2 regions of the Streptomyces sp. NPDC004266 genome follow, and region 1 is predicted to be linked to the other one. Evidence: riboswitches for the same ligand, from Rfam matches in the RefSeq annotation. Region 1 holds a riboswitch; the other holds the start of a gene.
The links. Region 1 has a riboswitch for thiamine pyrophosphate ahead of thiC (phosphomethylpyrimidine synthase ThiC). Riboswitches for the same ligand answer to the same signal wherever they lie in the genome.
Positions count from the first base shown of each region.

Region 2: it holds a riboswitch for thiamine pyrophosphate, as region 1 does, so the genes downstream of both, ACFYUZ_RS24575 (thiamine ABC transporter substrate binding subunit) here and thiC (phosphomethylpyrimidine synthase ThiC) in region 1, are expected to answer to the same signal.

Region 1 covers NZ_JBIAMM010000002.1:476,233-480,427, forward strand. The annotation lists gene ACFYUZ_RS06955 (SsgA family sporulation/cell division regulator) at 1-11, shown strand, start outside; gene ACFYUZ_RS06960 (YibE/F family protein) at 69-1,451, opposite strand; TPP riboswitch at 1,523-1,657, shown strand; gene thiC (phosphomethylpyrimidine synthase ThiC) at 1,651-3,435, shown strand; gene ACFYUZ_RS06970 (hypothetical protein) at 3,587-4,078, shown strand; gene ACFYUZ_RS06975 (hypothetical protein) at 4,130-4,195, opposite strand, start outside.
Region 2 covers NZ_JBIAMM010000010.1:270,052-274,246, forward strand. The annotation lists gene ACFYUZ_RS24565 (phosphatidate cytidylyltransferase) at 1-1,074, shown strand, start outside; gene rlmN (23S rRNA (adenine(2503)-C(2))-methyltransferase RlmN) at 1,154-2,260, shown strand; TPP riboswitch at 2,290-2,399, shown strand; gene ACFYUZ_RS24575 (thiamine ABC transporter substrate binding subunit) at 2,476-3,570, shown strand; gene ACFYUZ_RS24580 (ABC transporter permease) at 3,609-4,195, shown strand, end outside.

The sequences.
Region 1 (4,195 bases):
GCCCCGCCTGAGCCGGCCCCGCGCGAGCCGACCCCGCCTGATCCGGCCCGATCCCCCAGGACGGCGGTTCACTTGGCGCGGCGGCGCCGACCTCCCCGTACCACCGCCGGCTTCCCGCCCCCGGACGCCGGACGGTCGGCGGAGACCACCAGGGCCGCGAGCGCCGTGGTGACCGGAACGGACGCCACCAGACCGATCGAGCCGACCAGGGTCCGGACGATCTCCTCGGCGACCAGTTCGCTGTTGGCCACCGTGCCCATGCTGCTCTGGGCGATGGAGAAGAGCAGCAGCAGCGGCAGGGCGGCACCCGCGTACGCCAGCACCAGCGTGTTCACGACCGAGGCGATGTGGTCGCGGCCGATCCGGATCCCTGCCCGGTACAGGCCGCGCGGCCCCATGCCCGGATCTGCCTGGTGCAGCTCCCAGACCGCCGACGTCTGAGTGACCGTCACGTCGTCGAGCACGCCGAGCGAACCGATGATGATCCCGGCGAGCAGCAGGCCGGACATGTCGATCTCCGGGTACAGACCGTGGATCAGGCCGGTGTAGTCGTCGGTGTTGCCGCTGAGCGCCGTCCAGCCGATGAAGAGCGAGCCGAGCAGACCGATCAGCAGCAGCGAGATCAGCGTGCCGAGCACGGCGACCGAGGTGCGGGCCGAGAGCCCGTGGCACATGTAGAGCGCGATCAGCATGATCGCGCTCGATCCGACCACCGCGACGACCAGCGGGTTCGACCCCTCCAGGATCGCCGGCAGGATGAAGTAGGTGAGGATGAGGAAGCTCACGGCGAGTGCGACGAGCGCCATCACTCCCCTCATCCGGCCGACCACCACGACCGCGACGGCGAAGATGCCGGCGAGCAGCGCCAGCGGCACCTTGCGGTTCACGTCGGTCACCGAGTACTGCAGGTCGTGCGGGGCGTCGGGGGCGTACGCCACCACCACGCCCTGCCCCTCGTGCAGTTGGCGCGGCGCGTCCGGCTGCACGATCTCGACGAACCTGCGTCCCTTGTCCGGACCGCTGGTGACCTCGACCGTCGCCTTCTCGCACTGCCCCTGCCGGGCGTCGACGGCCTCGCGCCCCTCCGGCGTGGAGGTGTCGCCGGTCGGCGGGACCTGAGCGGCGTTCACGGTCTTGCAGTCGACGTGCTCGACGGAGACGACCTGGCCCTGCTGGGTCTGCCGGTCGAAGCCCACGCCGGTGCGCTCGTGCGCCGGGGTGCCGCCCGGCCACAGGACCGCGAGTCCGACGAGGACGGCGGTGGCGAAGGGGATCAGGATCGCGGCGATGACCTTGCGCAGATGCCGCGAGACCGGGGCGGCGGGTCCATGGCTGTGGCTGTGTCCGTGCCCTCCTCCGGATCCGTGACCGTGTCCGGATCCGGCTCCGTGTCCGTGTCCGGGGTCGTGGGCGTCGTGGTGTGGCTCGAGGGGCTGCTGGGGGGAAGTCACCGGCCGATCATCGCAAGAACGACGGGGGCCCACTGTTCAGCACGCCAGGGAGGGCGCTAGCGTGGTGGCACCTTTGCACACGCGGGAGCTCGGAGCACCGGGCTGAGAGGGCGCTGATCACCGTACGCGCGTACGGGAAGAGGCTGCGCCGACCGCCGAACCTGTTACCGGGTAATGCCGGCGTAGGGAGATCGGTCTCATGACCATTCAGGATGCACGCACGCCTGCCTCCGACCAGAACCAGGCCGACGGGCAGGAGCGCACGCCGGGCTGGCACAAGGGGTACGTCCAGGGATCGCGCCCCGACCTCCGGGTGCCCGTCCGCCAGGTGCACCTCACCAACGGCAAGGACGTCACGCTGTACGACACGTCCGGTCCGTACACCGACCCCGCCATCGACACCGATGTCCGGCGGGGCCTTCCGCCGCTGCGCGAGAACTGGATCATCGCGCGCGGCGACACCGAGGAGTACGCGGGCCGCCCGGTCCGCCCCGAGGACGACGGCATCAAGCACACCTCCCCGCGCGGCGGTGGGCTGAAGAACCTCGACGCCGTCTTCCCCGGCCGCCCCCGCCTGCCGCGCCGCGGCCGCGACGGCCAGGCGGTGACCCAGCTCGCGTACGCCCGCCGGGGCGAGATCACCCCGGAGATGGAGTACGTCGCGATCCGCGAGAACGTCTCCCCCGAGGTCGTGCGGGAGGAGATCGCCGCGGGCCGCGCCGTGCTGCCGGCGAACGTGAACCACCCGGAGATCGAGCCGATGATCATCGGCAAGCGGTTCCTGGTGAAGGTCAACGCCAACATCGGCAACTCCGCCGTCACCTCCTCCATCGAGGAGGAGGTGGAGAAGATGACCTGGGCGACCAAGTGGGGCGCCGACACGGTCATGGACCTGTCCACCGGCCGCAACATCCACACCACCCGCGAGTGGGTGCTGCGCAACTCCCCCGTGCCGATCGGCACCGTGCCGCTCTACCAGGCCCTGGAGAAGGTCGACGGCAGGGCCGAGGAGCTGACCTGGGAGATCTACAAGGACACGGTCATCGAGCAGGCCGAGCAGGGCGTCGACTACATGACGGTGCACGCCGGCGTGCTCCTGCCGTACGTGCCGCTCACCGCGCGCCGCAAGACCGGCATCGTCTCGCGCGGCGGCTCGATCATGGCCGCCTGGTGCCTCGCGCACCACAAGGAGAACTTCCTCTACACGAACTTCGAGGAGCTCTGCGAGATCCTGGCGGCGTACGACGTCACGTACTCGCTCGGCGACGGCCTGCGCCCCGGCTCGATCGCGGACGCCAACGACGAGGCGCAGTTCGCCGAGCTGAAGACCCTCGGCGAGCTCAACACGATCGCCAAGCGGCACAACGTGCAGACGATGATCGAGGGCCCCGGGCACGTCCCGATGCACAAGATCAAGGAGAACATCGACCTCCAGCAGGAGATCTGCGAGGAGGCGCCGTTCTACACGCTCGGCCCGCTGACCACCGACGTCGCGCCCGCGTACGACCACATCACCTCCGGCATCGGTGCCGCGATGATCGCCTGGTGGGGCACGGCGATGCTCTGCTACGTCACGCCCAAGGAGCACCTGGGCCTGCCGAACCGCGACGACGTGAAGACCGGCGTCATCACGTACAAGATCGCGGCGCACGCGGCGGACCTGGCCAAGGGTCACCCGGGCGCGCAGGAGTGGGACGACGCGCTCTCGGACGCGCGGTTCGAGTTCCGCTGGGAGGACCAGTTCAACCTGGCGCTCGACCCGGACACCGCGCGCGAGTTCCACGACGAGACGCTGCCGGCGGAGCCCGCGAAGACCGCGCACTTCTGCTCGATGTGCGGCCCGAAGTTCTGCTCGATGAAGATCTCCCAGGACATCCGGCGTGAGCACGGCGGTACGCAGCAGGAGATCGAGGCCGGCATGGCGGAGAAGTCGAAGGAGTTCGCGGCTTCGGGCAACCGGGTCTACCTGCCGCTGGCGGACTGACACCGGGCAGACCGACGAGCGCGCCGCTCCGGGAGGGGAAGGGGCCTCCCAGAGCAGCGCGTCGTCACCGGTCCGGGCCCTGTCGCCCGCCGGCCCGCTGGTCGCTCTGCCTGATGCCGCGTACCTGGAGGTGATCGCTAGGCTCCGCGTCATGAAGGTTCGGAAGGCGATCGTGTCTGGGCTGCTGGGTCTCACCGTCCTGGCGGGTTGTGGCGTGACTGGTGTCTGGGCCGTCTCCGGGGGGCTCTACGGCTGCACCTTCAGGGACGAGGAGCTGGCAGACGAGCTGGCGACGTTCGCCATCCTCGATGTCCGCCCGCCGGATGCACGGAAGTCGGGCGAGCGCTACTCGGATTGTGACGAGGACGACGGCTTCGCCGCCGCCGGTCAGCACTATGAGCACATGGGTGCCCGTGAGGATTTGCTCGCCTTCTACCGTGCCATGGCGGCGAAGGGCGGATGGCAGCCGGACCATGACAGGCGCGATGACGGCCTGTGTTTCTCCAAGCCGTACGGAACCGTCACCGCTTATCTGTCGGTGTGGTTCCCGAGCTCCTACGACATGGAGGGGGAGCCTCGGGCGAATGCCATGGAGTACGGCCTGGATGTGACTGCGAGCCACGATGGCTCGGCGTGGTGCTGACGGCCCGGCAGTGAGGAACGGCTGATCGGGCGGCCCCCGGCCCGCCGTTCCTCAGGGCGCCGCCGGGTCCGGCGCCGCCGGGTCCGGCGCCGCCGGATCCGGGGGCGCCGCGGCGGC
Region 2 (4,195 bases), on a different contig from region 1:
GCCCCGGCCGGTTCCGGCCGTGGGGGACCCGACCAGGGGCCCGCCCCGGCGGGTCCCGCATACGATCGGCATCAGGCGGCGCAGACTCGGCCCATGCCCATCGTGCCCGACGTTCCCGCCGGCGGATTCCAGGACGGTCACGACCGGGGGGCCGCTCACCCGAGCGGTCCCCTGTTCCGTGACGAGACGCCGCACGAGCACCCGCAGGAGCCCATGTCCAGCCCCACCCCGCCTCCGCCGCCGGAGCCACGGCAGAAGAAGAGCGCGGGCCGCGACCTGGGCGCGGCCATAGGGGTCGGGGTCGGTCTCGGTGCCGTCATCATCGCGTCGCTGTTCATCTGGAAGCCGGCGTTCGTCGGGGTGATAGCGGTCGCCGTGGTCGTCGGCCTGTGGGAGCTCGTCTCCCGCCTCCAGGAACGCAAGGCGATCAAGGCTCCGCTGGTCCCGCTCGCGGTCGGCGGCGCGGCGATGGTCGTCGCCGGCTACGTCCGGGGCCCCGAGGGCGCCTGGGTGGCGATGGCCCTGACGGCGCTCGCGGTGCTCGTCTGGCGGATGACGGAGCCGCCCGAGGGCTATCTGAAGGACGTCACGGCGGGGGTCTTCGCCGCGTTCTACGTGCCGTTCCTTGCGACCTTCGTGGCGCTGCTGCTGACCGCGGACGACGGGGCGCAGCGGGTGCTGACCTTCCTGATCCTGACCGTGGTCAGCGACACCGGGGCGTACGCGATCGGCTGGCGCTTCGGCAAGCACAAGCTGGCCCCGCGGATCAGCCCCGGCAAGACCCGGGAGGGTCTGGTCGGCGCGGTGACGTTCGCGATGGCGGCGGGCGCGCTGTGCATGGAGTTCATGATCGACGAGGGCGCCTGGTGGCAGGGTCTGATCCTCGGCCTGGCGGTGGCGGCGAGCGCGACGCTCGGCGACCTCGGCGAGTCCATGATCAAGCGCGACCTGGGCATCAAGGACATGGGCACGCTGCTGCCGGGCCACGGCGGCATCATGGACCGGCTGGACTCGCTGCTGCCGACGGCGCCGGTGGTGTGGCTGCTGCTGGCACTGTTCGTCGGAACGGCCTGATCGGCGATTTCACGGGGAAGGGCCCGCCGTCCGGTCGACGGCGGGCCCTTCCCCGTACGTCTGCGACACTGGTACCACCATGCCCAAGCCCGGAGAACTCACTTTCGTCGCCCCCCGCGGAGCCAAGAAGCCGCCGCGGCACCTGGCCGACCTCTCGCCCGCCGAGCGGAAGGAGGCCGTCGCCGCGATCGGCGAGAAGCCCTTCCGCGCCAAGCAGCTGTCCACGCACTACTTCGCGCGGTACGCGCACGACCCCGCCGAGTGGACCGACATCCCGGCCGCCTCGCGGGAGAAGCTGGCCGGGGAGCTGCTGCCCGACCTGATGTCCGTGGTGCGGCACATCTCGTGCGACGACGACACCACCCGCAAGACCCTGTGGCGGCTGCACGACGGCACGCTCGTGGAGTCGGTGCTCATGCGCTACCCGGACCGGGTGACCATGTGCATCTCCTCGCAGGCCGGCTGCGGCATGAACTGCCCGTTCTGCGCGACCGGGCAGGCGGGGCTCGACCGGAACCTGTCGACCGCCGAGATCGTGCACCAGATCGTGGACGGCATGCGGTCCCTGCGGGACGGGGAGGTGCCCGGGGGACCGGCGCGGCTCTCCAACATCGTCTTCATGGGCATGGGCGAGCCGCTCGCCAACTACAAGCGCGTGGTCGGGGCGATCCGCAGGCTGACGGACCCCGAGCCGGACGGCCTCGGGCTCTCGCAGCGCGGCATCACCGTCTCCACCGTCGGCCTCGTGCCCGCGATGCTGCGCTTCGCCGACGAGGGCTTCAAGTGCCGTCTCGCGGTCTCGCTGCACGCCCCGGACGACGAGCTGCGCGACACCCTGGTGCCGGTCAACACCCGCTGGAAGGTCCGCGAGGTCCTCGACGCGGCCTGGGAGTACGCGGAGAAGTCCGGGCGCCGGATCTCCATCGAGTACGCCCTCATCCGGGACATCAACGACCAGGCCTGGCGCGGCGACCTGCTCGGCAGGCTGCTCAAGGGCAAGCGGGTCCACGTCAACCTGATCCCGCTGAACCCGACGCCCGGTTCGAAGTGGACGGCGTCCCGCCCGGAGGACGAGAAGGCCTTCGTCGAGGCGATCGCCCGCCACGGCGTGCCGGTGACCGTGCGGGACACCCGCGGCCAGGAGATCGACGGCGCCTGTGGACAGCTCGCGGCCGCCGAGCGCTGACCTTGTAGTCTGAGCTCGAACACATCTCCATATTCCGACAGGGGAGCGCCACAGCGCTGAGAGTGCGGTAACCGTAGACCGCAGACCCTCTGAACCTCGCCCAGGTCATTCTGGGTAGGAAGTTCGGTCGTAACTCAAGCTGTTGCGCCCTGCCCGCGTCCGCCGGACGTGGGCAGGGCCGCGTCTCTTCCTGGTCACACCCAGGAGGAAAACCAGTGAGCATCAAGAAGGCCGCTGCCGCCGCGATCGTCGCGGCGCTCGGCGTCACCGGCCTGGCCGCGTGCGGCACCGACGACGTGCGGGGCGCGGCCGGCAAGACCGACCAGCCCGCGCCGAAGACGGTGACGCTGGTGAGCCACGACTCCTTCAACGCCTCCAAGGAGGTGCTGGCGGACTTCACCCGGCAGACCGGCTTCACCGTCAAGGTGCTGAAGAGCGGCGACGCGGGCGAGGCCGTCAACAAGGAGATCCTGACCAAGGGCTCCCCGCAGGGCGACGTCTTCTTCGGCGTCGACAACACGCTGCTGTCCCGCGCCCTCGACAACGGGATCTTCGTCCCGTACGAGGCGAAGGGCCTGGACCGGGTCCCGGCCGCGTACCGGCTCGACAAGGAGCACCGGGTCACCCCGATCGACTCCGGCGACATCTGCGTCAACTACGACAAGAAGTACTTCGCGGACAAGAAGCTGGCGCCGCCGGTCACCTTCGACGACCTCGCGAAGCCGGCGTACAAGGACCTGCTGGTGGTGGAGAACCCCGAGCGGTCCTCCCCGGGCCTGGGCTTCCTCCTCGGCACGGCCGCGAAGTACGGCGACGAGGGCTGGCAGGACTACTGGAAGAAGCTCAAGGCCAACGGCGTGAAGACCGTCGACAGCTGGGAGCTCGCCTACAACCAGGAGTTCTCCGGCTCGGCCGGCGGCAAGCAGGCCAAGGGCGACCGGCCGCTGGTCGTGTCGTACGCCTCCAGCCCCCCGGTCGAGGTGCTGTACGGCGAGCCGCAGCCGAAGGTGGCGCCCACCGGCGTCTCCACCGGCACCTGCTTCCGGCAGACCGAGTTCGCCGGCCTGCTGAACGGCGCGAAGAACCCCGAGGGCGGCAAGGCGCTGATCGACTTCCTGATCTCCAAGAAGTTCCAGGAGGACATGCCGCTCCAGATGTTCGTCAACCCGGTGGCGAAGGACGCGGCCCTGCCGGAGCTGTTCACCAAGCACGGCGTGGTGATCGAGAAGCCGGAGACCATGGCGCCCGAGAAGATCGCCGAGAAGCGTGACCCGTGGATCCAGCAGTGGTCGTCGCTCGTCCTGAAGTGACCCGCGACCTCCGGGGGAGCGCGACGAGGCTGGGGCTGATGGCCCTGCCCGTCGCGTTCTTCGGGGTCTTCTTCGCCTGGCCCGTCGTGTCCATCGTGGACCGGGGACTCCGCCCCGACGGCGCCTGGCGGTTCGGCCGGATCGGCGAGACGCTGAGCCGGCCGGACATCCTCGACGTGCTCGGCTTCACCGTCTGGCAGGCGCTCGCCTCCACCGGGCTCACCCTCCTGGTGGCGCTGCCCGGGGCGTACGTCTTCGCCCGCTTCGACTTCCCCGGCAAGAGCGTGCTGCGGGCCGTCGTCACGGTGCCGTTCGTGCTGCCGACCGTCCTCGTCGGCACGGCGTTCCTGGCGCTCGTCGGCCGGGGCGGGCTCACCGACGAGCTGTGGGGGCTGCGGCTCGACACCAGCGTGTGGGCGATCCTCCTCGCGCACGTCTTCTTCAACTACGCGGTCGTCGTCCGGACCGTCGGCGGCCTCTGGTCGCAGCTCGACCCGCGCCAGGAGGAGGCCGCCCGGGTCCTCGGCGCCTCCCGCTGGACGGCCTGGCGGACGGTGACGCTGCCCGCGCTCGTGCCGGCGGTGGCGGCGGCCGCCCTGATGGTCTTCCTCTTCACCTTCACCTC